4 regions of the Lysinibacillus sp. OF-1 genome follow, and region 3 is predicted to be linked to each of the others. Evidence: riboswitches for the same ligand, from Rfam matches in the RefSeq annotation. Region 3 holds a riboswitch; each other region holds the start of a gene.
What was found. Region 3 has a riboswitch for cobalamin ahead of NV349_RS13470 (energy-coupling factor ABC transporter permease). Riboswitches for the same ligand answer to the same signal wherever they lie in the genome.
Positions count from the first base shown of each region.

Region 1: it holds a riboswitch for cobalamin, as region 3 does, so the genes downstream of both, NV349_RS10375 (ABC transporter substrate-binding protein) here and NV349_RS13470 (energy-coupling factor ABC transporter permease) in region 3, are expected to answer to the same signal.
Region 2: it holds a riboswitch for cobalamin, as region 3 does, so the genes downstream of both, NV349_RS02660 (ABC transporter substrate-binding protein) here and NV349_RS13470 (energy-coupling factor ABC transporter permease) in region 3, are expected to answer to the same signal.
Region 4: it holds a riboswitch for cobalamin, as region 3 does, so the genes downstream of both, metE (5-methyltetrahydropteroyltriglutamate--homocysteine S-methyltransferase) here and NV349_RS13470 (energy-coupling factor ABC transporter permease) in region 3, are expected to answer to the same signal.

Region 1 is NZ_CP102798.1:2,132,766-2,140,334, forward strand. It holds gene NV349_RS10370 (elongation factor G) at 8-1,945, opposite strand; cobalamin riboswitch at 2,128-2,314, shown strand; gene NV349_RS10375 (ABC transporter substrate-binding protein) at 2,478-3,470, shown strand; gene NV349_RS10380 (precorrin-3B methylase) at 3,521-4,198, shown strand; gene NV349_RS10385 (S9 family peptidase) at 4,270-6,258, shown strand; gene NV349_RS10390 (class I SAM-dependent rRNA methyltransferase) at 6,356-7,552, opposite strand.
Region 2 is NZ_CP102798.1:557,082-564,650, reverse strand. It holds gene NV349_RS02670 (adenosylcobinamide amidohydrolase) at 1-834, opposite strand, end outside; gene NV349_RS02665 (FecCD family ABC transporter permease) at 831-1,832, opposite strand; gene NV349_RS02660 (ABC transporter substrate-binding protein) at 1,829-2,800, opposite strand; cobalamin riboswitch at 2,946-3,127, opposite strand; gene NV349_RS02655 (acyl-CoA dehydrogenase family protein) at 3,185-4,852, opposite strand; gene NV349_RS02650 (class I adenylate-forming enzyme family protein) at 4,854-6,356, opposite strand; gene NV349_RS02645 (MerR family transcriptional regulator) at 6,349-6,738, opposite strand; gene argS (arginine--tRNA ligase) at 6,987-7,569, opposite strand, start outside.
Region 3 is NZ_CP102798.1:2,768,634-2,776,202, forward strand. It holds gene cobJ (precorrin-3B C(17)-methyltransferase) at 1-726, opposite strand, end outside; gene NV349_RS13465 ((2Fe-2S) ferredoxin domain-containing protein) at 731-1,102, opposite strand; cobalamin riboswitch at 1,250-1,431, opposite strand; cobalamin riboswitch at 1,689-1,873, shown strand; gene NV349_RS13470 (energy-coupling factor ABC transporter permease) at 2,017-2,763, shown strand; gene NV349_RS13475 (energy-coupling factor ABC transporter substrate-binding protein) at 2,767-3,039, shown strand; gene cbiQ (cobalt ECF transporter T component CbiQ) at 3,046-3,819, shown strand; gene NV349_RS13485 (energy-coupling factor ABC transporter ATP-binding protein) at 3,816-4,652, shown strand; gene NV349_RS13490 (S8 family peptidase) at 5,025-7,569, shown strand, end outside.
Region 4 is NZ_CP102798.1:2,276,706-2,284,274, forward strand. It holds gene pdxR (MocR-like pyridoxine biosynthesis transcription factor PdxR) at 1-1,349, shown strand, start outside; gene NV349_RS11045 (hypothetical protein) at 1,583-1,948, opposite strand; gene NV349_RS11050 (DUF3888 domain-containing protein) at 2,178-2,915, opposite strand; gene NV349_RS11055 (Lsa family ABC-F type ribosomal protection protein) at 3,078-4,559, opposite strand; cobalamin riboswitch at 5,115-5,293, shown strand; gene metE (5-methyltetrahydropteroyltriglutamate--homocysteine S-methyltransferase) at 5,473-7,569, shown strand, end outside.

The DNA.
Region 1 (7,569 bases), 640 kb from region 3:
CACCTACTTACAGACAATGCATGGCTGCTTGTGCTTCGTGCCAAGGAACAGAATATCCTTTGCCCTTCGCACAAAAGATGCTGGAGGAGCTGTATTCTGGGTCGGCATTTTTATCGTAGCCAATCTGTGCAATAACTGCCTCTGCATTATGGCACACATCATAGCCATCAAATTGGAGTGTGAGTGCGCCCTTACCATTGGTATAGGCCGCAAAGGTTGTGCTATAGCTCATTAGGGTGGCGACGGGCGCTCGTCCCGTTAGCACAACATCTGTTTCGGATAAGATGGGGTCATCGAATGTGCCAGCAGCTTGCTGTATGTCGCTCATCATGCGGCCGATAAAGTCGTTCGAAGCCTTCATTTTAAAGCGATAATAAGGTTCAAGCAGGATGTTCTGTGCTTGCTCAAGTCCTTGACGTAGCGCACGGAAACTAGCTTCTCGGAAATCGCCGCCCGATGTATGTTCATTATGTCCGCGACCTGTTAGCAGTGTAAAATGAACATCTGTCAGAGGGAAGCCTGTGAGTAAGCCATGGTGATCACGCTCAAACAGGTGCTTTTCAACAAGGCGTTGGTTGCCTACCGATAAATGATCCGCATGGCAGGCATTGCTAAATGTATTACCTACTCCTCGTGGATTGGGCTCCATTAGTAAATGAACTTCTGCATAATGCTTGAGGGGCTCAAAATGACCATAGCCTGTCACCGTCGTCACAATGGTTTCCATATATAAAATTTGGGGCTCGCCAAAGGAGACCGTTAATGAAAAACGCTTCATTAACACCTCTGTCAGTACCTCCAACTGAATAACGCCCATAATGTGCACATGGATTTCCTGGAACTTTTCCTGCCAAACCACACGTAAGGAAGGCTCTTCTGCTTCTAGTAAACGGAAAATTTGTAACACTTCCTTGATATGCTGATGGCCCTCATATTGAACCTTTGCCTGTAGCGTTGGGACAAGCTCATAGGGCTGTGACAGCACAGTAGTGCCGATGCGGTCTCCAATATTGGCCTGACTAAGTCCTTTAACAGCAAAAATCTCTCCCGCTTCAACCTGTTGGACGGTATCAAAGCGACTGCCATTATAGAGGCGAATTTCAGTCACTTTTTCTGTCACTTCTTCAAACGAAAATTCATCCCGAACATGTAAAACTCCCTTGACAGCCTTCATAAATGTTAAACGCTGGTGGCCGTCATGACGAATTTTAAAAACCTCCCCCTCAAACGGTGCATTCACTTCAAAATGGGTGTCTGTTAATAGAGGGAGCTGGGCAAGCAATTCCTTGATGCCCTCATCCTTTAGGGCAGACCCTGTAAAGCAGAGGAAGGCACATTCCTTTTGAATCATGGTCTGTAGCTGAGTAAGACATTGCTCATGCTCCAATGACTCATTCAAAAAGGCATCGAGCAGCTCTTCATTACGCTCAGCCAACCATTCCATGATGCTGCTTGAAACATAATCAGTACGAAGCGGTTCATCGACGAACAGCACCTGCTGGGAACAATCCTTGCGGAGCTGTGTCATAACGGCCTCCACATTGGCTCCTTCGCGATCAATTTTATTGATAAAGAAGAATGTTGGGACATGGTATTTGCGTAAAAGCTGCCACACGGTTTCCGTATGACCCTGTACGCCCTCGACCGCACTAATGATAACAATGGCATAATCCATCACACGAATGGCGCGCTCCATCTCAGGGGAGAAGTCGACATGCCCTGGTGTATCAATCAACGTGTATGTATCGTCGCCTATGTTCATGCGACCTTGCTCGGCAAAAATGGTAATACCACGCTTGCGCTCTAGCTCATGATGATCGAGAAAGGTATCCTGATGATCCACTCGACCACGAGCTTGAATGCTTTGTGTATGAAAAAGTACTTGCTCAGAGAAGGTTGTTTTACCTGCATCCACATGCGCAAGTACACCAATTGTTTTGTACATAACATATCCTCGTTTCTATCTATAGCTATCTTTTCATTGTAACAGAATACTAGCTTATATATTTCTTGTAAAATAGTTCGTATTTTTGTCGAAATAGTGCTAATATAATGATGATTATATATTTAGCAACATACTACTGATTGAGCTACAAATTTTCTTCTGCTAGTCTATCAATAGTATTAATCATTATAGAACGTATTGGTGCAAATGGCATTTGTCATTTGCTTAAAAGGGAAATCGGTGCAATTCCGATGCTGTCCCGCAACTGTAAATGGGGAGTCTGTACAGCATGCCACTGTAGTTTAACTATGGGAAGGCGTATAGATGATGAACCTAAGCCAGGATACCTGCCAGTATGTGTTTTTTGACTAAGAACCACGAGGATGGGGATAGTGATAAAGGTAATGTACCGTTTTTTCACTATGCTACTCTCTTGGCGACAAGAGGGTTTTTTTATGCCCTTCCCACGAATCCTGGTAGCAAAGAAGTCTTTGATTTCTTTCTATAGATGAACAACAAAGGAGAAAAGGACATGAAGAAATGGAAAAGTTTATGGCTGGTGATGGTCATTGCCTTGGTCGCTGTTTTAGGGGCTTGTAATGCAAAGGACAAACCTGAATCAGCAGCGCAAGATGAGAAGGTTGAGCCATCTGAGGCAGCAACGGAAGTAACCATTGACAATAATGAAACAACTCAAACATATAAGGAAGCACCTACAAAAGCGATTAGTTTAAATCAGCATGTGACAGAGATTATGCTAGCGCTAGGCTTAGAGGATTCCATGGTAGGCACAGCTTACTTAGATGATAAAATCTACGAGCCCCTACAAGAAGCATACGATAAAGTGCCTGTGCTTTCTGATCAATACCCAACGAAGGAGCAAGTAATTGATGCCGAGGCTGATTTCTTATATGCAGGCTGGAAGAGTGGCTTTGGTGAAAAGGGTGTTGGAACACCGGAAGAGCTTGAGGAGTTAGGCATTCATACGTATTTACATACGGCTTCCAATATGACAAAGCCAACACTAGAGGATATTTTCACTGATATTCGTAATATCGCAAAAATTTTCCGTATTGAGGATCGTGGAGAAGCCTTAATTGAGCAAATGACGCAAGATGTGGAGGCAATTCAAGCTAAATTACCAAAAGATAGTGAGAAATTACGTGTTCTCGTATTTGATAGCGGTGAAAAGGATGTCTTTACAGCTGGTCAAAACTTTATGAATGAACTAGTGTCAATCGCTGGTGGTCAAAATATTTTTGGTGATGTGGAATCAGGCTGGACAACCGTGTCGAAGGAAGATGCGGTAGACCGTAATCCCGAGGTAGTTGTCGTGATCGATTACGGTGAAACAACGGCCGAACAAAAGATTCAATTCTTAAAAAATGATCCAGCATTAAAGGAGATGGAAGCTGTTAAAAATGATCGCTTTGTCATCCTGCCACTGTCAGCTGCGTCTGAAGGCGTTCGTGCGGCAGAGGCTATTGAAATTTTAGCGAAGGGTTTCTATCCTGATAACTTTTAAAATTCCGAGCTAGCATTGTGCTAGCTCCTTTTTCATAAGGAGCGATATCAATGAATGCATTTCAGAAAAACGTACCAGATCAAACATTTGAAACACTTAATCGTCATGGCGAATTTACACGCTTAGCTGTCAGCCCAGGTATTATTAATAAGCATTATACGCCTGCACAATTTCAAAAAATAGCAGAGATTGCTGGCGAAAAGGGGGCGATTAAGTATTCGGCCTCCTATAGTATTTTAGTGTCCATTCCAACGAGTGCCGTGACAGAGGCTATGCAAGCCTTACGAGAAGTGGGTCTTTATGTTGCACCATCAGGACCCATCATCGCGATGAAGGCCTGTGATTTTTGTGATGGTGAAAAGATGGAGGCTGCTCCGATAACCGAACAGCTTTATCATGCTTTAGAGGGGATCGAGGTACCTGCAAGAGTACGTGTTAACATCAATGGCTGTGCGTCAGCCTGCTACAATGCAGTCTATGATGATATTGGACTCGTTTATCAGCAGGAGAGCTTTGATGTTTATTTAGGCGCTGTACCGATGGGGGCAAAGGCGCAGGCGGGCATGTTATTTGCGAAAAAGGTAGGTGTCGAGCACATTGAAGATTTTTTGCTACAAATGATGAACCTTTATAAGGAACATGCTCGTCCGAATGAACCCTTTTTTAAATTTTATCGCAGAACAAAATCAACCGAATATTGGGAATTAGTAAAAAAATCAATTAACTAGCAGGAATATTACTTAGGGTGTCGAAGTATTGTAGTAGAGTACAGAAAATGACAATACAAAGGAGCAAGAACATGACATCGAAACAAGGGATTCAACCAGAAGATCTTTACCACTTGAAATCAGTAGCCGATCCACAGCTCTCACCTGACGGGACTGAGGTAGTTTATGTTGAGACACGTATTGATGAGAAGAAAAAAGATTATGTCTCGAATTTGTTTTACATAAACCTGAAGAACAAAACACCACAGCAATGGACATTTGGGGAGGATAGAATAAGTTCTCCTATATGGTCACCTGATGGTAGTCAAGTTGCGTTTTTATCCACTAGAACAGGCAAGTCGCAAATTTATGTTCTTTCAAAAGCAGGCGGAGAGGCAAAGCAGGTGACATATTGTAAAAATGGTGTGACATCACCTGTGTGGTCACCATGCGGCAAGAAAATGGCCTTTTCTATCAAGCTAGGTAAAGATGAAACGATTTTGGATAAGGTAACGGATGAAAAGAAAGAAGAAAAAGAACTAAAGCCTCTAGAAATAGACAAGATGAAACATAAATCGGATGCTGCAGGTTTTTTGGATATGGAGCAGTTTAGTCAAATTGCGATCGTCCATTTAGAATCGGGCGAGTTAGAGCAAGTGACGAAAGGAAACAATCATGTCCATCTTGGTACATGGTCACCTGATGGTCAATATATGACGTACTTAGCTGATGTCGCAGAGGATACAGATTTTTCATTTAAGAGCGATATCTATTTATTAGATGTAGAAACAAAGCAAGCGCGTCCGTTAACAGAGGGAACAGGTATGTATTACCAAACGTCATGGTCTCCAAACAGTCGCTTCATCTCTTTCATAGGTAGTGAAAGAGAATTTGAAAATGCTACACAAGCAAAGCTATGGCTCTATGATTTGCAACAAAATCTGCTGACATGTGTAACAAGTGAATTTGACGCCCCTATTGGGGATTTTGCAATCGGCGATTTTCTTCAAGGTGTGGTGTCACCACGTGTTCAATGGTTGAATGATAATCATAGCTTCTACTTCCAAGTAACAGATCACGGTAATGCTGCGATTTATTTCGGAAATATAGATGGTGAAATCTATCCAGCTATTCACGATGATCAATATGTCTATGGTTTTTCACTTGATGCACAACATGATCAAGCAGTCGTAGCCATTAGTACAACGACGAATCCTGGCGATTTATTTTTCGTCAACCTAAAAACGGGTGAAAAAGAACAGCTGACGTCCATCAATGAAGAATTTTTAAAGACGAGAGCATTAGCTGTTCCAGAAGCCATTGAATTTGAGGGAGCAGAGGGCTGGAAGGTAAATGGTTGGATCATGAAGCCAGTTGGTTATGAGGAAGGGAAAAAATATCCTCTAGTGCTTGAAATTCATGGCGGGCCACATGCGATGTATGCCAATACTTATTTTAATGAGTTCCAAATTCTAGCTGCACAAGGATTTGCGGTGCTATATACGAACCCACGTGGCAGTCATGGCTATGGTCAAACGTTTGTTGATGCAGTGCGTGGTGATTATGGTGGCAATGATTATGAGGATCTAATGGCGGCTGTGGACTATGTGCTGGAGCACTATGATTTTATTGATGCAGACCGTCTTGGAGTGACAGGTGGGAGCTATGGCGGCTTTATGACCAACTGGATTGTTGGCCAGACGAATCGCTTTAAAGCAGCTGTGACGCAGCGCTCTATTTCGAACTGGATTAGCTTTTACGGTGTCAGTGATATTGGGTATTACTTTACAGATTGGCAAATTCTTGCGGGACTTGACGATATCGAAAAGCTTTGGCATCATTCACCGCTGAAATATGTCAATAATATCGAAACACCATTGCTCATTTTACACGCTGAAAAAGACTATCGCTGTCCAATTGAGCAGGCGGAGCAATTATTTATCGCCTTAAAGCATCGTAAAAAAGAAACAAAATTCGTGCGCTTCCCTGAGTCCAATCATGAACTGTCAAGGAGCGGAAAACCAACTTTAAGAATCAATCGACTTGAATATATTCGCGATTGGTTTGTGAACTATCTATAAGCAGTATTCAGAGGTGACTTAAGAAATGAATTTCTTAGGTCACTTTTTTATATAAAAAGACAGAATCATAAAGAAATGATTCTGTCTTGAATTCCTGTTAGTCCATTTTTTGAATAAAGACGACCTTCAAATAATTAAATTCAGGGTATTCACGTGAAACACGGAAATCCTTTGGTAAACCGTATTCCTCTACAATTTTATAGCGTGTACGAGTTTCTTTAAATGCTTGGTCAATAAAGCCTTTAAACTTTTTCATCCCAAAGCTAGCATTATTTGTGGAAGCGACAATGATGCCATTTTTAGCGGTAATAGCAATGGCATCCTTCAGTAATTTAGGGTAGTCCTTTGCTGTTGAAAATGTCATTTGCTTCGTACGGGCAAAGCTAGGTGGGTCTAATACAACCAGGTCAAATTGTAAGGCGTGACGCTGCGCATATTTAAAATAATGGAAAACGTCCATTACTTTAATATCCTGTGCTTCATAATCAATTTGATTCACACTGAATTGCTCAATGGTTTTGGCAAGACTGCGTTTAGCTACATCCACACTTGTTGTTTTCATGGCGCCTCCTAGAGCAGCTGCCACTGAAAATGCTCCTGTATAGGAGAATGTATTAAGCATGTTTGTATGGTTTGCATAACGCTCACGAATAGCCAAACGTACCTCGCGTTGATCAAGGAAAATCCCCGTCATCGCTCCGTCGTTTAAATGAACTGCGTATGTCATACCATTTTCCTTCACCATGATTGGAAATTCACCAGGCGTGCCCATCACAAAATCATCCTGTTCAATATACTGCCCTTTGCTATCAAAGCGTTTTTTCTCATAAATAGCTTGGTAGTTCACCGTCTCAGCGAGCGCCTCATACACGACATCTTTCAAGGAGTAAATGCCCTCACTATACCAGCTCACCATGTAGTAGCCATTAAAAAAGTCAATCGTGAGACCGCCGATGCCATCTCCTTCACCATTAAATACACGAAAGGCTGTTGTGTTTTCATTGTTGAAAAATGCTGCACGATTGTCGATGGCTTTTTTGAATTTTTTCATGAAAAAAGTCTTATCGATGGTTTCGTTCACGTCAGTTGTTAGCACCCAGCCAATCCCTTTATTTTGAATACCGTAGTATCCTGTACCAATAAAACGATTATGGTGATCCATGAGCTTGAGAAGCGTACCTTGCTCAGCAGGTAGGCGTCTTGCATCGACCGCATCCTTTGAAATAAGGGGATAGCCTTTTTTTAATTGCTCAGAATAGGGCAGTTGTATTTGTAATGTCATTGTTTGTGTCATCATGTCATCCTTTAAAA
Region 2 (7,569 bases), 2.2 Mb from region 3:
GTGTTCCGTTATCATGAAATGTTCTTTTTTGATGACAGCTCGCTGCTGGTAATCAGTTGTTGCGGGCATCATTGTAATTTGAGGTTTTGGTATTTCGGGATGGGCATATGTAGCCACTCGTGCTTGATAAACTTCTTCAATTTGGGAGGCTATTAATACTTCATGCGGTACTCCAAGTGCTCTCATTTGCCCACCCTCCATAAGCAATAATTCATCACAATAGAGAGAGGCTAAATTCATATCATGTAGTACCATAACGACCGTTAAACCACACTCCACAGCTTCCTTCCTGACCATATCTAAGATTTGCCGTTGATGTGCAATGTCTAGATGATTGGTTGGCTCATCCAGCAGTAGAATTTCTGCTGTTTGCGCTAATGCCTGGGCAACAAATACTCTTTGTTGTTCACCACCCGATAAAAATTCTAACGGGGTGTGCTCATAGCGTTTCACACCTGTTTGCAGCATGGCATGCTGAACAGCCTGTTCATCCTGTTCAGACCAACTTGAGAAAAAACCTGTTTGATGGGGGTAGCGCCCTAGTGAAATGGCCTCCCTTACACTGTTTGAGAAAGCATTTGCATGAAGCTGTGGTAGTACAGCCATCTTTTGCGCCAAAGCACGGGCATTATAAGAAAGGATATTTTGTCCATCAATTGTGATTGTTCCAGCAGTAGCTGGTAATATCCCACTCATTACCTTTAATAATGTGGATTTCCCACTACCATTCGGTCCCAGAATACCAAGAATTTTCCCTTTTTCCACAGTAAAACTAATGTCCTTGACGATTGGTACATCTTCATAACCACCTGATAGATGTTCGACAATAATCATGCCCGTACCCCCTTACTTCTTCGTTGCTTATAAAAAATATAGGAGAAAACAGGTGCACCAATAAACGCCGTAATAACACCAATAGGTAGCTCTCTTGGCACAATAATTGTTCGTGCTACTAAATCGCAAACAATGAGTAAAGTTGCGCCATTGAAAAACGATAATGGCAATAAATGGCGGTGGTCAGAACCCCAAATCATCCTTGTCATATGCGGTACAACTAATCCTACAAAGCCAATTGTGCCAGAAACCGCTACAGCAGCTCCTGTTAACATGGAGCCACCCGCTAAAATCAAATACTTACTACGTTTCACATTGACACCTAAATGCTTCGCGCGCTCTTCACCATATAACAAAACATTTAGCTCTCGTCTTTGCGTCCAAAGCATAATGGAACCAACAATAACAAATGGCGTGATCATTTGGACATATGGCCATCCACGCATTGACACAGAACCTAGTAACCAGCCAATTACTTGGCGTAGCTCTTCTCCAGATAAAGCGATCATTAATGAAATGAGAGAACCTAGAAATGAGCTAAAAATAACACCTGTTAAAATTAACGTTTCCATCTTCAATGAACGGTCTACCATTCTAGCAAAGCTCATGACCACTACCATCGTGATGATTGCGCCTATCATACTAAAAGTGGGTAGGGCATACAAGCCTACGACCGGTATAGATATACTAAAAAAAATCGTAATAACAGCACCAACAGATGCCCCTGATGAAACGCCTAATGTATATGGATCTGCCAATGGATTTTTTAACAACCCTTGGAAAGCTGCTCCAGCAATGGCCAAAGAAGCTCCCACTAGTCCCGCTAACAACACGCGTGGCAGACGGATTTTCCAAAAGATATTAGCAGCCGTTTCATCAACTGCTTGATTCCATAAAACTTCTAACGGAATATGAACTGAGCCTATTGCTACGCCACACCAGATACTAATGACAAGAAGCGTACATGTTAGTACATAGGCTAGTGCTATTTTTTTCACTTAAATACCTCTGGATAAATAGCTTTTGCTAATTCTTCAAGACCTTCTCCTAAACGGGGACCTTGACGACTTGTTGTGCTTTCATCTACTTGAACGATTGCCTTATTTTTCACGGCATTAACAGTATCGAAACCAGCACGTTGTGGTATTTTTGTTAAAATATCTGGTACATAATGATATGTCACAACGATGACATCTGGGTTTTTCGCAATAATTTGTTCTGAACTAATTTCATACCAATCCTTCGCATCTGCCGCTACGTTTTCTGCATGAATCATCTCCAGCATAGCATTCATAAATGTGCCATTACCCGCCGTATAAATAGTAGGTTCATCCGATGCTTCGACTAGCACTTTTTTGGGTTCGACATCCTTTACTTTTGTCAGGACATCTTCCACTTTTTCCTTCATATTAGCAATGATTTTTTCAGCCTCTGGTAATTTCCCTGTTGCACGACCAAGTAGCTCAATCGTTGTGTAAGTTTCATTAAAGTCTTGTGCATTTTTTACGACAAACACTTTCAAACCTGCTGACTCAAGCTGTTCAATCGCCGCTTCTGAAAGGGACATGCTAGATTCATGCGAAAACACGATATCTGGCTTTAAGGCAATAATTTTTTCAATATTGTACTCCATGCCCCCAACTTTATCCTTTTCAGCGACTTCTGGTGGATAATCATCATTGTCTGTCACCCCAACTATTTCATCATTTAAACCAAGTTCAAATAATATCTCTGTGTTACTTGGAATAAGAGAAACAATTTTTTCAGGCGGTGCTTCAAGTGTAACATCCTTGCCAATGGCATCTGTTATGGTCATTGGGAATGTTGCTTCATCCACCTGTGGAGTCTCTTGCTGTGTTTGCTGCTCCGTAGCTACTGGCTTGTCATTTTTGGCTTCTTGCCCGCATGCTGCTAACAAACCTACTGCTAAAAATGCTGATAATCCTATTTTCCAAAATTTCTTCATGTGAATCCTCCTTTGTTGATCCGTGCGTCAATTGGTTAGAAATATTTTCTCCATCAAAATAAGACCCCTCATCTTCGAATGATGAGGGGTCAAAATCGCACCAAAAAACTGATACAAAATCCACCACCCTATCCTCGTAGGCTGTCATGTCTATACTATAAAGGCAGGTCTCCTGGCTCGTGCTTATTGCGTTTTTCAAGCCTTCCCGAAATCTTCAGTGGCATTATTTGAAAAAACTCACACTTACAGTGGCGGGACCGCATCGGAATTACACCGACTTCCCTTTTCACTTTACTTAAGTAAAGAACCTTTATAATATTCAGTTGATTTCATTATACATGAAAATAAAAGAAGTCGCCTCCATTCCAGACGACTCCTTGGCAATTATACAATTTCAGAAAAATATTGTACGGTTTTCATTTGTGCACCTATTTGTCGCAATGACCACGTTTGCTCTAAATAGATATCCGCTAGCTTTTCGTACTTCCCGCCAAATTTTAGTGCCCATTCCACCGCTACAACACTTTCATAAAGATGGGCCATCTTTTTCGCTATATCTTTTGCTTCAAAAGTTTTAGTTGCTTCATCTAAAGCGCTAAAAATTTGTAATGTAGCCGCAAGATTTACCAACTGCTCTTCCACAATTTGCACTAGTGGACTATCCGCTAGCTTCTCTAGCCTTGTCTCCATTTCACGGACAAACAGTTCATGTGCATGGAATTTATCCACTAAACGAATAAGTTCTAAAGCCAAAATATTTGCCGTTCCCTCCCATACCGTCAATACTTGTGCATCCCTTAGTAAGCGTGGTGTCACAAAGTCTTCAATATAGCCATTACCACCATGTAATTCAATCGCTTCACTAGCATAATGAACGGCTTGCTCTGCCGTTTCCTTTTTCATAATGGCAATATATAAACGATTCATAATGAGATCTTGTTGTGTTCCCTGCCCACTTGTCACTTTATCGTATAATTGAATAAGATCAAATACTGTCGCTACTTCCACATGCAGCTTAGCAGCAAACTTCCCTAATGTATCCTGGATCATTGGGTATTGTGTTAAGGGCTTGCCAAATGCATATCGATTGGTCACATAATGCTTTGCCTCTAAAAAGCCTCGACGCATAATACCAATCGATGCGACTGCATTACAAATTCTCGAAAGATTTAGTGCTTCTAGCATGTAATAAATCCCTTTATTTTGTTCCCCTACAATATAAGCAAGGGCACCATCAAACTCTACCTCGCCCGATGGGACTGCTCGAACGCCTAATTTATCTTTCAATCGACGAATACGAAGATGATTGGCCGTACCATCTTCATTATTCCATGGAACTGCAAATAACGTTAACCCTTTAGAGCCTGCTTGTGCGCCTTCTAAACGTGCCAACACCATTGCTACGCCACACATACCTACATTGGATGCGAAGTATTTTTCTCCATAGAGACGGTACTCATTGCCTACTTTTCTGGCCTCCACAACATTTGCCCCAACGTCTGACCCTCCTTGACGTTCTGTTAAAAATGTTGCCCCTTCGTATAGCTCCGTCTCTCCTGTTGCACAAACATGTGGCAAGAAACGCTGCTTTACATCCTCATCAGCATAATGATCTAATAGATAAGCCGTAGCCATCGTCAAAGTCACGGGACAATAAAAACCGGGCTCTGCATGAGATAGTAAATAACCTTGTGCAAAGCTATAGACATAATTCCCTTTGTGACCTAACTGTGGAATTTCTTTGTGCACGTAGCCAACAATTCCCGTATTATATGTCTCTTCAATTGTTTTTTTGTAACCGTCATTCACCCAAACCTCTGATACCTCTTCTCCATAAGCATTATACCGTTCAAGGCGGGGCTCTCCCTGCCGATCAGTATGTTTTGCCCTTACGTCAATATCACCTGCACATAACTCACCGAAATCTGTCAGTTCTCTGTGTGCATAAGATAAAAACTCTTTATCTAACATCATTTCTAACACTTTTTGAAGCGTTTCTTCCTCTGTAAAAAAGTTTGTTGCACGCATTTCTTCCTGCTGTAAAACCTTCATGCTATCTCACCTCTTGTCCTTTCAAGGATTGTTTTAAAATTTTGCCTGAAGCATTGCGTGGTAGCGCTTCCACTTTTTCGAAAATACGTGGTAGTTTATACTTCGCAAGCCGTTCCTCTAAATAAGCTTTCAATGCATCCTCATCTATGTCTTGTTTCGTAGCATATACAGCCTTCACGGTTTCCCCCCATTGCGGATGTGGTATACCAATGACAGCAACTTCAAATATCCCTTCAAAGCTTAATAGGCAATCTTCAATTTCCTTCGGATAAATATTGACACCACCTGAAATAATGACATCTTTTTTGCGATCCACAATCCAAATAAAGCCGTCCTCATCCATCCGAGCCAGATCTCCTGTTTTTAACCACCCATCAATGTAAGCAGCCTTGGTTGCTATTTCATCCTTGAAGTAGCCAAGCATATTACCCTCACCAAATAAGACAATTTCTCCTACTTCGCCCACATTTACATCTTCTCCATTGTCATTGACAATACGAAGCTCTGTGCCAAGTGGCGCCCGTTGGCCAATACTCCCAGCCTTCGTTTCATGCTCCTTGCCAAATAACAGTGAGCCACTCGGACCCGCCTCTGTTAATCCATAAACACAGGTTAAATTAGTTGTTCGGAATGCCTGTTGAATGAAGCGAACCTCATTTTGAGATAATGGTGCTCCACCATATACCCACCACTTCATGGAAGACAAATCAGCCGTTTGTAGCTTCGGCATCTGAGCCGTTAATAAATAAGCAACAGGCGCTCCAAAGAAATGCGTCGTTTTTTCCTGCTCAATGGCATCGATAAAAAGGTCTGGTGTAAAGGTTGGTGTTAATACGCTTGTTGACCCTACAAATACGCCCGCCATTAAAAATAAATGCAATGGTGCTGAATGAGTTAATGGCATCATGAGCAATATACGGCTTTCAGGTTTCACTTCCATTTCAACAGCAATCATTTGTGCCACTGTTAAAATATTACGGTAGCTAAATAACACACCCTTTGGTTTTCCTGTCGTACCAGATGTATACAAAATAGTCGAAGGGTCATCTTCTTGTAGCTGGCAATCAATTGTTTGTGTGCTCGCATTTTGAAGCATTGTTTCGTAATGCTGCCAACCTGCTTTTTCTTGGCCGGTTTTAATTTTTAATGGTACAGCAGCTAGCTGTTCCACTGCGGCAAAAATCGCCTCATGAACAACAATCGCCTTCGCTTCGGCATGCTGTGCCACATACTCTACTTCCTGCAATGTAAATTTCGCATTGACTGGAACAACGATTGCCCCGATACGCTGAATAGCAAAATAGCTTACAACAAACTCTAAAACGTTCGGCATAAAGATTAAAACCTTATCATCCTGACTTACTCCTTGCTCTAGCAAAGCATGACTAAAACGTGTTACTTGTTCATCTAAATCACGATAGGTCACTCTTCTGCCATGACAAATAATGGCTTCATTTTTTGGATACTTACGGGCATTTCGTGCTAACAAACTGGAACTATTCATCATGCATCTCTCCCTTTAAAGTAGCTAATTTTTCACTAAACATGCCTTGCATTTGCTGTAATTCCTGTTTCATTTGCGTCAGCTCAGCAATTTTACTCTCAATCTCTTGAATTTTTTGTTCTCCATACTCTACTGTCCGCTCTAATTGCTGAATACCTGAGCGATCAAAATCAAAAAGTAAAACCATCTCTTTGATTTCCTCTAGTGAGAACCCGTAACGCTTGCCTCTGAAAATAAGCTTGAGCTTCGCCAATTCTTTTTTTGAAAAGGTTCGTTGATTGGTAGATGAGCGATCGGGACGAAGAAGACCAAGTTCTTCATAATAACGAATTGTACGAGTAGATACATTGAATTCCTTTGCTACCTCCTGAATCGTCTTCAAAACCATCTCCCCTTTCCTTATTGTCAACAGTATATCATTGACGTTGACGTAAACTTCAACAAAATTTTCGAAATTAACAGAAAAATTAAGTTTGAAACAGCTAATTTTTAGTGCTATCCGTTCCTTGTGCCTTTTTATCTTTCACATTTACTGTTTTATCAACCACTTTTAGAATGTTATCGCCCATTTTTGGCCTTCTAGCCACTAAAAAACCCCTAACATTCATCATGTTAGGGGCTTAAAAAGTATTACATTTTTTCTGGTGCAGATACGCCGATTAAACGTAGTGCATTAGCAATTGTTGTGCGTACAGCTGTAATTAATGCTAAACGAGCCTCTGTTAACTCCTTGTTGGAAGCATCCAATACTTTTTCTGCATTGTAGAAGCTATGGAATGTTGCTGCTGTCTCTTGAATATAGTTAGCGATTCGGTGTGGTGTACGGTGTTTCGCCGCTTCTGCTACCACTCTCGGGAAATCGCCAATCTTTTTCAGTAAATCAATTTCTTTTTCTGCTGTTAACAGATTAAGATGATCTGTTGCTGCAGCAAATCCTTGCTCATTTGCTGAGCGTAAAATAGATGAAATACGAGCATGTGCATATTGTGCATAGTACACTGGGTTTTCATTAGATTGTGATACAGCAAGATCAAGGTCAAAGTCCATATGAGAATCGCCTGCAGTTTTCACGAAGAAGTATCGTACTGCATCAAGGCCAACCTCTTCTACAAGCTCACGCATTGTTACCGCGTTCCCTGTCCGTTTAGACATTTTGAATTTTTCACCGTTTTTATAAAGCTGAACCATTTGAATAACTTCTACTTCTAATGTA
Region 3 (7,569 bases):
CATTTTATTGTCATAGAAAAATGTCGACGAATTACCAATAATGACTGTCGTCAGCATTCCAATGTCATGCTCCAGCATTTCGGCTAATGTTGTCATCGTCACTTCTTGACGATCGCGGTAAGCACTTTTCACAAGTCCTACTGGTGTGTCAGGCGAACGATATTCTAAGAGAATGCGCTGTGCTTCGACAATTTGTCTTGTTCGGCGACCGCTTTTTGGGTTGTATAAAGCGATTACAAAATCCGCCATAGCGGCTGCCTCGACGCGCTTGGCAATTAAATTCCATGGTGTTAGATGGTCACTTAAACTAATCGTACAGGCATCATGCATAATCGGGGCACCAAGTAAGCTAGCACATGAATTGATGGCAGAAATACCAGGGACAATTTCTACCTCAATCCCCGTTGCTTCTGTCCAGCCTAGCTCAATCAATACCTCATACACTAATCCCGCCATACCATAGACACCCGCATCACCACTTGAAATGACTGAGACAATGCTTCCAGCCTCTGCTTGGCGCACCGCTTCCTGCGCACGGGACACCTCTTCGGTCATTCCAGTACTGACAATCGACTTCGCACTGACTAAATCTTGAATCAACTCCACGTAGGTTTTGTAGCCTATGATCATATCACTTTGTTGTAATGCCTCTACCGCCCGTGTCGTAATATGCTTAAAGTCTCCAGGTCCAAAGCCCACTACGAAAATTTTTCCTTTTTGCGCCATGTTGTTACCCCTCTTTCACCTTTTCGATCCCTTTAATGGCTGTCGTTTGTGCTGTACGCTGTAATGTACCTTCACGAAGTGTAAAGACATGTTCGTTGTATAAGGATTCATGATGTAAATCTTGTACAAGTGTTCTAGCATGCTCTGTTGATGGTACACGATACCAATTCCCTTGCGGATAGGCGATGACCACACAAGCATCCTTGCATCGTCCATTACAGCGCGTTCTTGTTGTATGTATCTCTTGATCAAGTGCTTGCTGTTGTATTTCTTCTCGAATAGCTAGGGTAATTTCCTCCCCACCTTTGTTCATGCAACTACTACCATTACAAATAAAGAGATGTGTTTTCATCCCCTCTAAATTCCATGTTGTCATCTTCTGTCTCCCCTCATTTGCTTTCTGGAAAAAGAAAAACCTTTACTCTAATTACGAAGAGTAAAGGTTTTGTAGAAGCCAAATAAAAACGAATAAAATAAAATACAGGTACTCGCTCTTGCTTCAACTTCTCCCTCCGAAAAGTTTGCATGCACAATCAAATAAGCAGGTTTCCTGACTTAAGCTTCATTTTACTATCGCACCTTCCCAAGTTTGCACCAGTGGCTTTGCGATTTCATCAGCTATTACAGTAGCGGGGGCTGTATTGGATTTTCACCAATTTCCCTATTATCTCGAGTTATTCGAGCACTTATCGACGTTTTATATGAAATTTATTATCTTCTTAATAGAATAGAAAACTGTCTCTATCATATCTCATTATTTTAAAATTTCAATATTTCTATAAAAATTTATGACAATTTTATCAATTTTGTGTGTAGACCGGGTATAAAAATTATAATATCTCCCTATTTATGACAATTCAGTAGTTATCAGAATCTTCTCTATTGACCTTCAATTGAAAATATTTTTAAAAAAAGTATAGCATATTTATGGAAAATCATGTTACACTTTGTCGTGAAATCTCACAACTTAATGTTTTTTCGGTGTAAAATACTTATCATTTTGCTTAAAAGGGAAGCCGGTTTGAGTCCGGCGCGGTCCCGCCACTGTATTAGGGAGCTTTATAGAACATGTCACTGTCCAACGGATGGGAAGACCTATAAAGTGTTGAACTAGAGCCAGGAGACCTGCCGAAAAATATGTGATCGTTTCAGCCTACGAGGATAGGTGTGCGGCTTAGCAGATGAGAATGTTATTTGCTTTTTTAGCTATGCACTTTTCCAACAACGGAGAAGTGCTTTTTTATTTACGCACGCTACATTCTAAAAATCTATTAGTAAGGAGGAAAGCTTTTGAAATTTTCATGGTGGAAACTTAGTTATTTTTTATTGGCCTTTTTACTCGTGCCAAAACGTGCCTTTGCTATGCATATCATGGAAGGTTTTTTACCAATCGAATGGGCTATTTTTTGGTGGGTCATCTCTATCCCATTTATTATTCTAGGATTGCGCTCCATTCGCAAAACAATTGAAGAAAACCCTGAAACCAAAATGCTTTTAGGTCTTTCAGGAGCCTTTGCTTTTGTGCTGTCGGCGTTAAAAATCCCTTCGGTTACAGGTAGTTGCTCCCACCCAACTGGTGTTGGACTTGGAACGGTTTTATTCGGACCTCTCGCTATGAGTGTCATCGGAACGATTGTTTTATTATTCCAATCTTTATTATTAGCACATGGTGGGATTACCACTTTAGGAGCGAACGCCTTCTCTATGGCGATTGTAGGCCCATTTATTGCTTACTTTGTCTTTAAAGGGGCTCAAAAAATAGGGTTGTCATTTTCACTAGCTGTTTTTTTTGCTGCGATGCTTGGTGACTTAAGTACATATGTTGTGACTTCTGTACAGTTAGCATTAGCCTTCCCTTCAGAGGTTGGCGGCTTTATGGCATCGTTTACAAAGTTCGCAGGTATTTTTGCCTTAACTCAAATTCCGTTAGCGGTGAGTGAAGGAATTTTAACGGTCATTGTGATGAATTTCTTGAAAAAGTACAATGTCAGCGAATTAAAAATGTTGCGTGTTTTCTCAACAAAGGAGGCACATTAGTAGATGAAACGAAATTTATTACTATTAGCGATTGTTGTGCTGTTAGCTATCATCCCATTGTTTATACAAAAAGGTGCAGAATTTGGTGGTGCTGATGGAGAGGCAGAAGCAGCCATTGGCGAAATCAATGCAGAATATGAACCGTGGTTTGAAAGCTTATGGGAGCCACCAAGTGGTGAAATTGAAAGCTTATTATTCGTGCTACAGGCAGCTATTGGAGCTGGTTTTATTGGCTACTTCATCGGCTATATGCGCGGCAAGCATAAAGAAGGTTAACCCGTTATGTTACTCATTGATAAGTATGCGTATCTTAATAAGCTAGCGTCCGTTCATCCGCTAGAAAAAATGATATTTTCAATTGGTCTACTTCTCGTAACGCTCATCATGAGAGATGAACGACTTTCACTCATTACATTTTTTGTAATGAGTGCTTTTATCATTTTAGGTGCAAAAATTCCGCTTACCTACTATGTTAAGTTATTATTGCTACCTGGATTTTTCTTACTAACAAGTCTTGTATCCATCTTGCTGTCAATCACACCAGCAACTCATGTATTACCTGCCCATCTGTGGTCTTTTACGTGGATGAATTGGACAATTTTCATCGGAAAAGCAAGTGCCCTGTCCGCCCAACAATTGTTCTTTATTGTCCTTGGCAGTAGTAGTTGTTTATACTTTTTAATTTTGACCACATCCGTACAAGGGATTTGCTATGTGCTCCGACAATGGCGACTGCCCTCTTTATTGGTTGAGCTTATTGAACTAACCTATCGTTTTATTTTTATATTTTTAGAAAGCATGTACAGAATACATCTTGCCCAGCAAGCGCGTCTTGGCTACCATTCTCCAATGCAATGGCTACGCTCCGTATCCATGCTTATTGTGGCGCTATTTGCTGAAATGTTTCAGCGTAGTCGTGAGCTTAATAATGCCATGCAGTCACGGGGTGGCGAAGCCGTCTACTGGCAAGAGATGGGCTCCTATAGCAAGAAAAATTGGCTAGGCATAGCGACACTATTCCTATTCCTCATTGTATATGGAGGGTACTTCTCATGACAGCATTCTATTTTGAACTAAACCGCTTGTCCTATGCCTATGCAGATGGTACGAAGGCATTGTCAGACATTACTTTACACATTCCAAAAGGAAAAAAAATTGCCATCCTTGGTCATAATGGCGCTGGAAAATCAACATTGTTTCAGCATCTTAATGGTATTTTACAACCGTCAGCTGGGACGATTGTTTTTGATGGCAACGAGCTTCAATATAGTCGAAAAGCTTTAAAGGCACTTCGCCAGCAAGTTGGCATTGTTTTTCAAGATGCGGATCATCAACTTTTTTCAGGTACTGTCAAGCAAGATATCGCATTTGGACCACTAAATCTTGGCTGGTCTACCGAAAAAATCGAAGAAAAAATAGCATGGGCTGTTGCGCAAACGGAAATAGGCGATTTACTCGAAAAACCTATTCACTTTCTAAGCGTAGGTCAGAAAAAGCGTGTGGCGATGGCAGGTGTTTTAGCGATGGAGCCCTCTGTCCTCTTATTAGATGAGCCAACAGCAGGCCTTGACAATTATTATGCTACCCAAGTTCTACAGTACCTAGGTAAATTAGAAGACGGCGAAAGAACCATTTTACTTGCTACCCATGACATTCCCCTTGCTTATGAATGGGCGGATCAAATCATTGTCATGGAGGCAGGGAATATCATTTATAACGGAGACCCGATCGAGTTGTTTTATGAAGAAGAATTGCTGCAACGTGCACATCTCGAACGTCCATGGGTTTTTGATATGTTCATGACATTACAAAAAAAGAAGCTATTGCAGGAAAACATTACACCCCCCCGCTCCAAGTATGAATTACAACAATTAATAGAACAATTGTAGACAAAAGTCATCGAGAAATTCTCTCTCGATGGCTTTATCATTTTTTATTTTCTTTCATATTCAAAAATTAGTAAACTACTACGAAATCAAAAGATTCGATTTATGTTAGCGATACGTCAAATTCGTTGCGATGTCTTTGATGGTTTGGCATGCCAAAAACATATTGGATAAACGTAAAAGAACGAAGCGTGCAATACTTGGAAGTCCATCAGCTGAATAGAGGCTTTCTACTAATTAGTTGTAAAACAAAAAACTTTAGACAATTCGAAGGAAAAAATAGTGAAAAATTTTCCTCCTTTACGAAACTTTTCTAATCTTTATCCGTATTAATAGAGTCGAGACTTAATTTATAACACCAAGGAGAGATAACAATTGAAAAGTTTGTTTAAAAAATCAGTCGCTATTGTAGCATCCGCTACACTAATGGTTCCAGCTGCTTCTGCCTTTGCTGAAGTACCTCAGCATAAAGCCAAGAATGTACTGGCAAGTAGTATGAAACAAACAGAGCAGAATGAAGAAAAATGGATGAGTAAGGATAAAATTGTTATCAAGCATTCAGGACTTGATAAAAATGTACATAAAAACATTGGCTCCAAAGTCATCCGCTCCATTCCTTCATTAGGCTATGATGTGGTACAACTGAATAAAGGCGTATCAATAGAAAAAGCAGTTGCTTACTATCTAAAGCAAGATGGCATTACAAGTGTATCTCCTAGCTATGTGTATCGCTCTTTTCAAACAGAAGTCGATCCAAAGAAACAAGAGATGTATCATTTAAACCTACTGCAAATGGATAAGGCACTAGAATTAGCGGGTGAGCATGATGTGACAGTCGCTGTCATTGATTCTGGTGTAGATTTTAAACACCCCGATCTAAAATCTCAAGTACTCCCACCCTATAATGCAGCAGCACCAGCGAATACTACTTATCCAGGTGATCACGGAACACATGTAGCTGGTATTATCGCCGCAGCTAAAGATAATGGCATAGGCGGACACGGTGTGAATCCGAAAGCGAAGCTACTACCCATTGACGTATTTAATGGCAAAGAAGGTGCAAATGATTTCATTATTGCACAAGGCATTTTGTATGCTATTGAACAGGGTGTTGACGTCATTAATATGAGTCTAGGAGGCTACGGGGAATCTCCACTGATGAAAGAAGCCGTTCAGAAAGCCGTTGACAGTGGTATTACAATTGTGGCAGCCGCGGGCAATGAATCAACAGATGAATACTCCTTCCCTGCTTCTTATGAGGGTGTTATTAGTGTAGGTTCAACGAATGAGCGCAACAAACTATCAAGCTATTCAAATTACGGACCGTCCGTTGATGTTGTTGCACCAGGTGAAGAAATTTATAGTACCGTTCATGATGACAAAAAAGGATCATCCTTCGTCAAATTCAGTGGTACATCCATGGCATCACCTGTAGTGGCAGGCGTCGCCTCTCTTCTTAAATCAAAATATCCACATTTAAAGCCGCATGAAATAGAGGCAATTTTGGAAATGACGGCACAAGATTTAGGAGCGAAAGGCTATGATCTTACCTACGGTCATGGACTAATCGATCCAGTCAAAGCATTGCAATTCGATTTAAATAAACTACCTAAACACTATTCAGAGTCGAAAGAAGAACGCATACAAAACGCTAAAGTTCTTGCTAAAAATACGTTAAATATCGAACACGGCGCTTTCGAGCAGCAAGATGAAAAGAAATGGTATAAAGTCGATTTAGACGAAAATGAATATGCTCAGCTAACATTAAAAGGTGCAAACAAATATGATTATGCCTTTGATTTATATTTCTACCCAAATAATCATAAGGGTGAAGTAGAGCCGATTCATGTCAATGATGTTCGCGTAGGAAAAAAAGAAGGTTATTTATTTAAAGCAGATCAAAAAGGGACGCTTTTAATTGCTGTCAAAGATCATAATGGTAGCTATAGCTTAAAAGGCAAATCTACTTACACGTTTACAGCACAAACGACGAAGAGCTTGCCAATTGATACATTAGATAAATCTACTATGGCGCCGATAAATAAGTTCCCTTATAGTACGGCAGGCAAAAACTATACCCTTCTGTCAAAAGATCAACAACGAGATCAAGATTATTTCACATTCTCTGTAAAAGAACCAACGACATTACAATTCGACCTGTCGGGTATTCCAGGTGTCACAGCCTCTATGGAGCTTTATCTTAAGGATGACTTTCAGCCGATACCACCAGAAGAAGCTGAGCAAGCTAAAATTGATGACAGCGAGGAAGAACAAGCCTATCCTATGCAAACAGCAAATGGTACAGCGAAAGGTGAAGCAGTTAGCATGATTATCGATGCTGTACCGGATCAGGAATATGTTTTAAGTGTCTCTAATGACAGTAATAGTGAGTTTTCTATGGAAATGTTCTTTAGTGGTGGTATTGAAAAAGAAGAAACGGTTAGTGAATCGATGATTCCTTACACATTAAAAGGTGAAGTGGTTACCCTTCCACCAGACGAAGATGGGCTACCGCTAAATGAAGCCATGTTAGAAGAAGGAATGCCAGAGGGACAATTACCGATTACACCAAGTAAAACTAAAAAACGCAATGAAATTGACAGCCTAATGGGTATGCTAATGAATCCAACGGCGTCAGGGAATATAGAAAATGTTGAGCCGATTATAAAACAGGCTATACGTTTTGAAATTGGTGAAAATAAGAAAGCTTATTTCCAAACAGACTATGATGAGGATTATTTCTTATTTAAAACGAAGGAAGATGCCCTTTATAGTTTCAGCTTTATCAAAGGGATGAACCAAAAGCCTGCTGGTACCGTATTTGAATATGATGAGGAAGCAAAGGAATTAATCCCTGTTTCTTCCTTAACAAATGACCTTGGATTACTAGCACTACTGCTTGGTTCGACTGGAAATGAAA
Region 4 (7,569 bases), 490 kb from region 3:
AAGTTGAAATTCAAAATGGAAATATTTTAGCTCAAACCAAATTGCCGTCTCAGCGCAGCTTAGCTAAACATTTACAGATTAGTCGCAACACGGTTGATGCAGCTTACCAGCAGCTTCTTGCAGAGGGCTATGTAATTAGTAAAGAACGAGAGGGGCTTTATGTTGTAGAACTCGAAAGGGGCTATTTTCAAACAAGTTCTAATCATTTTGAGCCGCAGTTAGCAACTCCGCAAGAACAACAACTACCTTCAATTAAGTACAACTTTAATTATGGAGATATCAATTTAAAAGATTTCCCCTATAAAATATGGCGTACATTAACACTGCAAAGCCTGAATGAAGAGCAGGCTCATCTGCTTTTATATGGAGATCCGCAAGGGGAGCTTGAATTAAGGAATTACATTGCAAGCTATCTTTATGAAGCAAGAGGGGTACAATGCCAAGGAGACCAAATTGTCATTGGTGCAGGTTTGCAATTTCTAATGGGCATCGTATGTAATTTAATTGGAAGAAATGAGCTTTTTGCTATGGAAGATCCAGGGTATTATCGCGTTCGTTACTTGTTTAAGGATCATGGTATAAAGGTGAAACCTATCCCTCTCGACGAACATGGCATTCATATCAGCCAGTTAAGAAATAGTAGGGTCAAGGCTGTTTATGTCACCCCTTCCCATCAATTCCCCATCGGAACGGTCATGCCGATTTCAAGAAGACTAGCATTATTAGAATGGGCCAAGGATGAAAATGCTTATATTATTGAGGATGATTATGATGGGGAGTTTCGATATGCAGGTAAACCTATACCTGCTCTACAAGGATTAGATTCGAATGACCGCGTCATCTATATGGGCACTTTTTCAAAATCATTGATTCCTTCCATCAAGCTAAGCTATATGGTTTTACCAAGGGAATTAACCCTTTTATTTAATAACAACAACTACTATGTTCAAACTGTATCGAGACTTCATCAGCATACCTTACAGTTATTTATGGAAAGTGGGCATTGGGAGAGACATTTGAATAAAACACGAAATGGCTATAAAAGAAGATATGAGGCTTTACTAAAGTCCATTCATCAAATATTAGGGGATAACGTGAAAATACATGGGGCTAGTAGTGGCTTACATATTCTACTCGAACCAAATAATAAAATGTCTGAAGAAGAACTAATTGAAACAGCAAAACGGGTAGGTGTAAAAGTATACCCAACCTCTATTTTTTACGCCAATCCTTCCGTCATACAGCACGCAAAAGTTTTGCTTGGATTTGCAAATTTAGGGGTAGAAGAGATTGACAAGGGGATTAAGCTATTAAAACATGCTTGGTTTGATAGCCCCAGCATGTCGTGACTGTCTTTGAAAGCTCTATTTCTATAGATTAGTGGAAGTGGAGAGGGACTTATGCATGTAACAGCAAAAGTTATGTTAAATCATATTATTGCGGAATCAGCATATTTTATTGGCATTGCACAAACCATCTTTTTTCAACATAAATGGTAATACTTGGCGAGTTAAAAAATGGAGTTTGATAGAAGAAACTCTTACCAAATTCCATTTTTTATAACGCTATCTTTGTCACAATATTAACTATTCGGAATTTTCTCTTTATACTTTAAGGAAAGAAGGCTTAAAGAATAATTCTTAAGTGTATCTGTGTTAATAAAATCATTTAGAATACCTTCAATGGAACTACAATGCTGATTAATTAAATTGATTTCTTCTATATAATTTGAATCAATCGAAGCTTCTCTTAACGTTTTAAACACTACTTTCTGTTCATTAAACAAATAGACCAATTCAAACCTAGCATTCAGTATCAAAATAGTAATCTCTGGAAAAACAATTCGATCTTTTAAAACTTCAAGAATGCAATCGACAGACTTTACGCCTTCTATCGCATGCAAAGATGAAAAAACACCATGTAATAATTCTTCAAAATCAACCTTCATTTAAATCCTCCATCAATCATAAATCCTTTCTGATCATAACACTTTCTCAGAAAAATTTTAATGCTTAATATTTTCCTTCAATAATGTGGAATGGACTCATGCAAACGATAAAGATAATAAAGATTTAGCATTAAGGAGTTCCCACAAATGGGATGATAGAAAAAATGTTAATTATAAAATTATTTAACAAAAGAAGAAGAATCGGAAAAATTAAATTTCCCATTCTTCTTTATATATACCAGGGTAATTGATGCTGCATTTTCTTACCTGGCTTACTTGCTTTATTTATTACGGTCCATGTGCCGTCTTTCTTTTGCAGCTGATAGCTTACATTGGTCCCATCTGCCCTTTTAAAGAGCATATAGCCTGTATTGTCTTTGATAAAGGTGACAGGGTCAACTACATTTTTATAGGGTATCTTTCGCTCAGGAAATAAAATATTGTTTGCTATTTCATCTGCAATCGTAGCAAGAGGCTTCATTTCATTATTTATTTCAGCCTTGTATTGCAATTGATTGTATCGATAGGAAATGAACGAGGCTAAATTCAAATTAAAGCTCTGCTGTATGTCTAAAAGTGTTGTGCGATAGAATGCATCTATTGCTTTTTCTACATTATCTGCCTCATGTTTATAGTGAAGGGTGTTCACATCAGTTGGACTGATTTCAAACGTAATGATTTCCTTGCTATATGGTGGGGAATGGGCATGTTCAAAAGTAGTAACTTGAACGTTAACCCTAAAGCTAAACTGACTTTCCCTAATAACGTTCAAAATGTTCGCATCATACAAGCCATACTGCTTAGGATAGCCGTAGTAATGGTCAATTTCCTTTTCTATAAATGGATTAAGGATTGTTATCAATGTATCAGTGATGAGTTTCTCATCAGCTTGTTCGCTTTGTGCATAAATCTTACTGGGCATAATCAAAATAGTGACTATAGTCATTAAAGTAGCGATTTTTTTCATGGGATTGCTAGCCTTTCTATAAAATATTTCTTTATAGTGTGCGTCGATCACAGAAAATTATTAAACGTTTTATAGTTAAAGATAAAAATAATAAAGGTGTCACTTGGTTTCATTAAAAAGAAGAATCCATTTTGAAAATGGACTCTTCTCTAAATGATTCCTTTATGACAAAGCTATTGTTTTCGTTGCCACGGTTTGTTGAAAGGCTTGGTCATGCTCCACAAAAATCATTGTAGGATTAAAACTTTGAATAAGCTCTTCAATCTGCATGCGCGAATAAATATCAATAAAATTTAAGGGTTCATCCCAAATATAGAGATGTGCTTTTTCACACAAACTTTTGGCAATCAACAGCTTTTTCTTTTGCCCACCTGAATAATGTGAGATGTCTTTATCAAATTGAATCCGCTCAAAGTCCATCTTTCGCAGAATAGATTTAAATAACGTCTCATCTATAGCATGCTCTTCAATAAAATCCGATAATGCTCCCTTCAAATGAGCAGTATCCTGTTGAACATAGGAGATAATAAGGCCAGCAGCTAAATGTATAGAGCCTGTATGCTGTATAGGCTTGCCAAGAAGCAGCTGTAGGATACTACTTTTTCCGCTTCCATTTTTGCCATCGAGAACAATGCGATCACCTTGCGCCACTTTGAAGCTAATAGGCTGATTCACAAAGTTGTCGTCATACTGAATTGATACATCCGTTACAACAACCATGTCTTTTGATGGAAATGCTAATGGTTGTACTTTTAAAGATTCCGTTTTTTCAACATTTTTTAGCAGTTTTGATTTTTCATGAATCGCTTTTTGCTGCCTAGATTCCAAGTTCTTTGCTCGCTTCATCATCTTGGCTGCTTTATGTCCAACAAAGCCTTTATCTAGCTTAGAACCCGAATTCGTAGTTCCATTTTTGGAAGCCTCCACTTGATTAGACCAACCTACCGAACGCTTGGAAGACTGCGTTAAACGGTCGATATCTTTTTGCAGACGTTGATTAGTTGCTTCTTCATGTTCCTGCTGTCGATCAAAATTTAACTTCCAAGTTGAGTAGTTACCACTTTGAACATCAATATTGGCTCTATTGATCGATAAAATATGATCAACACAGCCATCTAAAAAGGCTCTGTCATGCGAAATTAAAATAAATCCTTTTTTCTTGCGTAGATAATTAGAGATCGTCTTTCGTGCATCTGTATCGAGATGATTGGTTGGCTCATCAATTAATAGAAACTGTCCCTCTGTTAAAAAGAGCGCTGCAAGCAACACCTTTGTTTGCTCTCCATTAGATAATGTTTGAAAAGGGCGATACATGACCTCAGCATCGACATCTAGATAGGCTATTTCACGAATATATTCCCAATCTTCTGCCAGAGGGCAAATTTCTTCAAAAATTTCGTACGTATATTTATTTGGGTCTGAAACAGGATAGGGGAAATAAGTAAATTCTACTGAAGAAATGATGTTCCCACTATACTCATAATTCCCTAATAGCAAATTAAAAAATGTTGTCTTCCCACGACCATTCCTACCGATAAATCCAAGTTTCCAATCTGTATCAATCTGAAAGTTGACACCCTCAAAAATATAATCAAAGCTGCTTGGGTAAGAAAACGTTAAGTCTTGTACTTGTATCATTGACATGATAATTCCTCCTTTGTATAGCAAATCATTTTTCTTTTATACAAAGTCGGTACATCCATCTATGCTAAATTTCTCCGTATAAGTTGATGGATGCTAACGACTTATACGGAGCATCACATGCGTCACAATAGGTTCAGAATCGCTCATTTTTTTCTCTCCTTTATTAGGTAGATGAAAGATACAGAATAAACTATGAGAGCAAGAAAAAATCCCCCCAATTGGATATTGGAAGGATTAGTCTCTCACTGAATAAACTTTATTTGCCAATGACATCATGACAAATAAACGCAAACTGATTGTTAAAAATGGATAGACTAATCCTATATTTTGTCGTTTGAAGTGATTCATTTCAAATAAAAATATAGATTAGTTCATCATTGTCCATTCATCAGTCCTCTCATAATTGTATTTTTATAGTAACAAATTTTTTTATGGAATACAATGTAGCCTTATCTTCTTAAACCAATCCCTACAATAATTATAGAAATAATTTAGATAATCGTATAAAAATTATTTCTACTATTCTGAAAGATATGTTATAGTAGGAGCATAATTGAATAATGTGTAAGAATTGGTGCCAAATGAAAGTTTGGCTTAAAAGGGAAGTCGGTGCAAATCCGACGCTGTCCCGCAACTGTTATTCGGAGCAAATCACAAAGGCCACTGGGAAACCGGGAAGGCTGTGAGGCGTGTTGATGAGAAGCCAGGAGACCTGCCAATTTCTAGTACACACCAAATACCTACGTGGAAATAGGTGGTGAAAAGTGACCAAATCGGCACTGTGCGATAACAAATGATTTATGCGAAAGTAGATACTTTTTTCGTATTGTTTTAGCATTAAAAATTTCAACTAGCAGCCATTCTCCTCCTTGGAAAATGGCTTTTTATTTTTTTCTGAAAAGGAGATATAAAAATGACCTATACAAGCACACTCATTGGTTACCCGTATATCGGGGAAGATCGCGAATGGAAAAAAGCATTAGAAGCATTTTGGCGCAACGAGCTTTCTGAAGAGGATTTTGAGGATAGTTTAAAAAAAATCCGTTTAGCTAGAATTGACAAGCAGCTACAGCTTGGCATCGACATGGTGACAGTTGGCGATTTTACGTATTACGATAGAATGTTAGATACAGCATTAATGTTTGGTCTCATCCCAAAACGCTTTAACTGGCAGGGAGGGAAAGTAGATTTATCTACCTACTACAGCGTAGCAAGAGGGAATAAAACAGCTGTAGCTAGTGAGATGACAAAATGGTTTAATACAAACTATCACTATATTGTTCCTGAATACGAGGGACAGGCCTTGAAACTAACAGAAAATAAAGTGTTGGCCGATTTCTTAGAGGCGAAAGAAACGTACGGTATTATTGCAAAGCCAACATTGATTGGTCCCTATACATTCTGCAAGTTAACAAAAGGCTATAGCAAATTCACACAGGTTGAATACTTATTAGCTCTAATACCGCTCTATACACAAGTATTAAAAGAATTAGTAGATGCAGGTGCAAATTGGATTCAACTAGAAGAGCCATCACTTGTCACAACCCTTGATCCAGCAGACATCAAGCTTGTGCAAGAGATTTACGACCAGTTAGCCGTTGCGGTTCCAGAAGCGAAAATCATGCTGCAAACTTATTTTGAAGCATTATGCAACTATGAAACATTGATTACATTGCCTGTAGAAGGATTTGGCCTAGACTTTGTTCATGGCTATAAAGGAAATATGGCGTCACTTCGTCAATATGGTTTCCCTCAGGACAAAGTATTGGCAGTCGGGGTTGTTAATGGACGTGATATTTGGCGTTCCAACTTAGCGGAGGTCAATGCTACAATTCAGGCAATTGAGCATTTAAGTAATGCAGCAGAGCTATGGATTCAACCATCCAGCAATCTACAACATGTACCGATCACAACTGCTCTTGAAAATGAGATTGACCCTGTTCTGAAGCATGCCTTAGCCTTCGCAGATGAAAAGATTGTAGAAATCACGGAGCTAACTAAATGTAGACGAGATACAGAGGGTATCTTACAGCATAATTTTTCTGAAAGTATGAAGGCAATTGAGGCTCTAAAAAACCATCCAATCCGTCAAAACAAGTTGATCCATCAAGCAGTTCAAACTGTGACAACGCAAGATTTTGAACGACATAGTGAATTTGCTCAGCGTCAAAAGATGCAGCAGCAAGCGTTAGCGTTACCGCTATTCCCAACAACAACAATCGGAAGCTTCCCACAATCTGATGAGGTGAAAAGGAATCGTAATGCTTGGCGTAAAAAACAATTATCGAATGAAGCCTATGAGGCATTTATAGAGCAGGAAACAAAACGCTGGATTACGATACAAGAGGAACTAGATATCGATGTACTCGTTCACGGTGAATTTGAGCGTACAGACATGGTCGAATACTTTGGTGAAAAGCTGACTGGCTTTGCCTTTACAAAAAAAGCATGGGTCGTTTCCTATGGCTCACGCTGTGTCAAGCCACCGATCATTTATGGAGATGTTGCGTGGTCTTCAGCAATAACTGTAAAAGAGTCAGCCTATGCTCAAAGCTTAACAAAGCGCTTTGTAAAAGGTATGCTGACAGGACCAGTGACGATATTAAATTGGTCCTTTGTACGAGACGATCTGTCACGTAAAGATGTCGCTTATCAAATTGCATTAGCACTTCGCAAAGAGGTTGAGGCACTCGAAAACGCAGGTATTTCAATTATTCAAGTGGATGAGCCAGCTCTAAGAGAAGGTTTACCGCTACGAAAAGAAGAATGGGGAGCTTACTTAGAATGGGCTGTTAATTCCTTTAAGCTGGCTACAGCTAGTGTCAAAGATGAAACACAAATCCATACACATATGTGCTACTGCGAATTTAACGATTTCATCGAACCGATTAGTGCACTTGATGCAGACGTGATTTCCATTGAAACATCAAGAAGTCACGGGGAGCTCATTACATCACTGCAAGGGCAACCTTATCAAAAGGGCATTGGCTTAGGCGTTTATGATATTCAT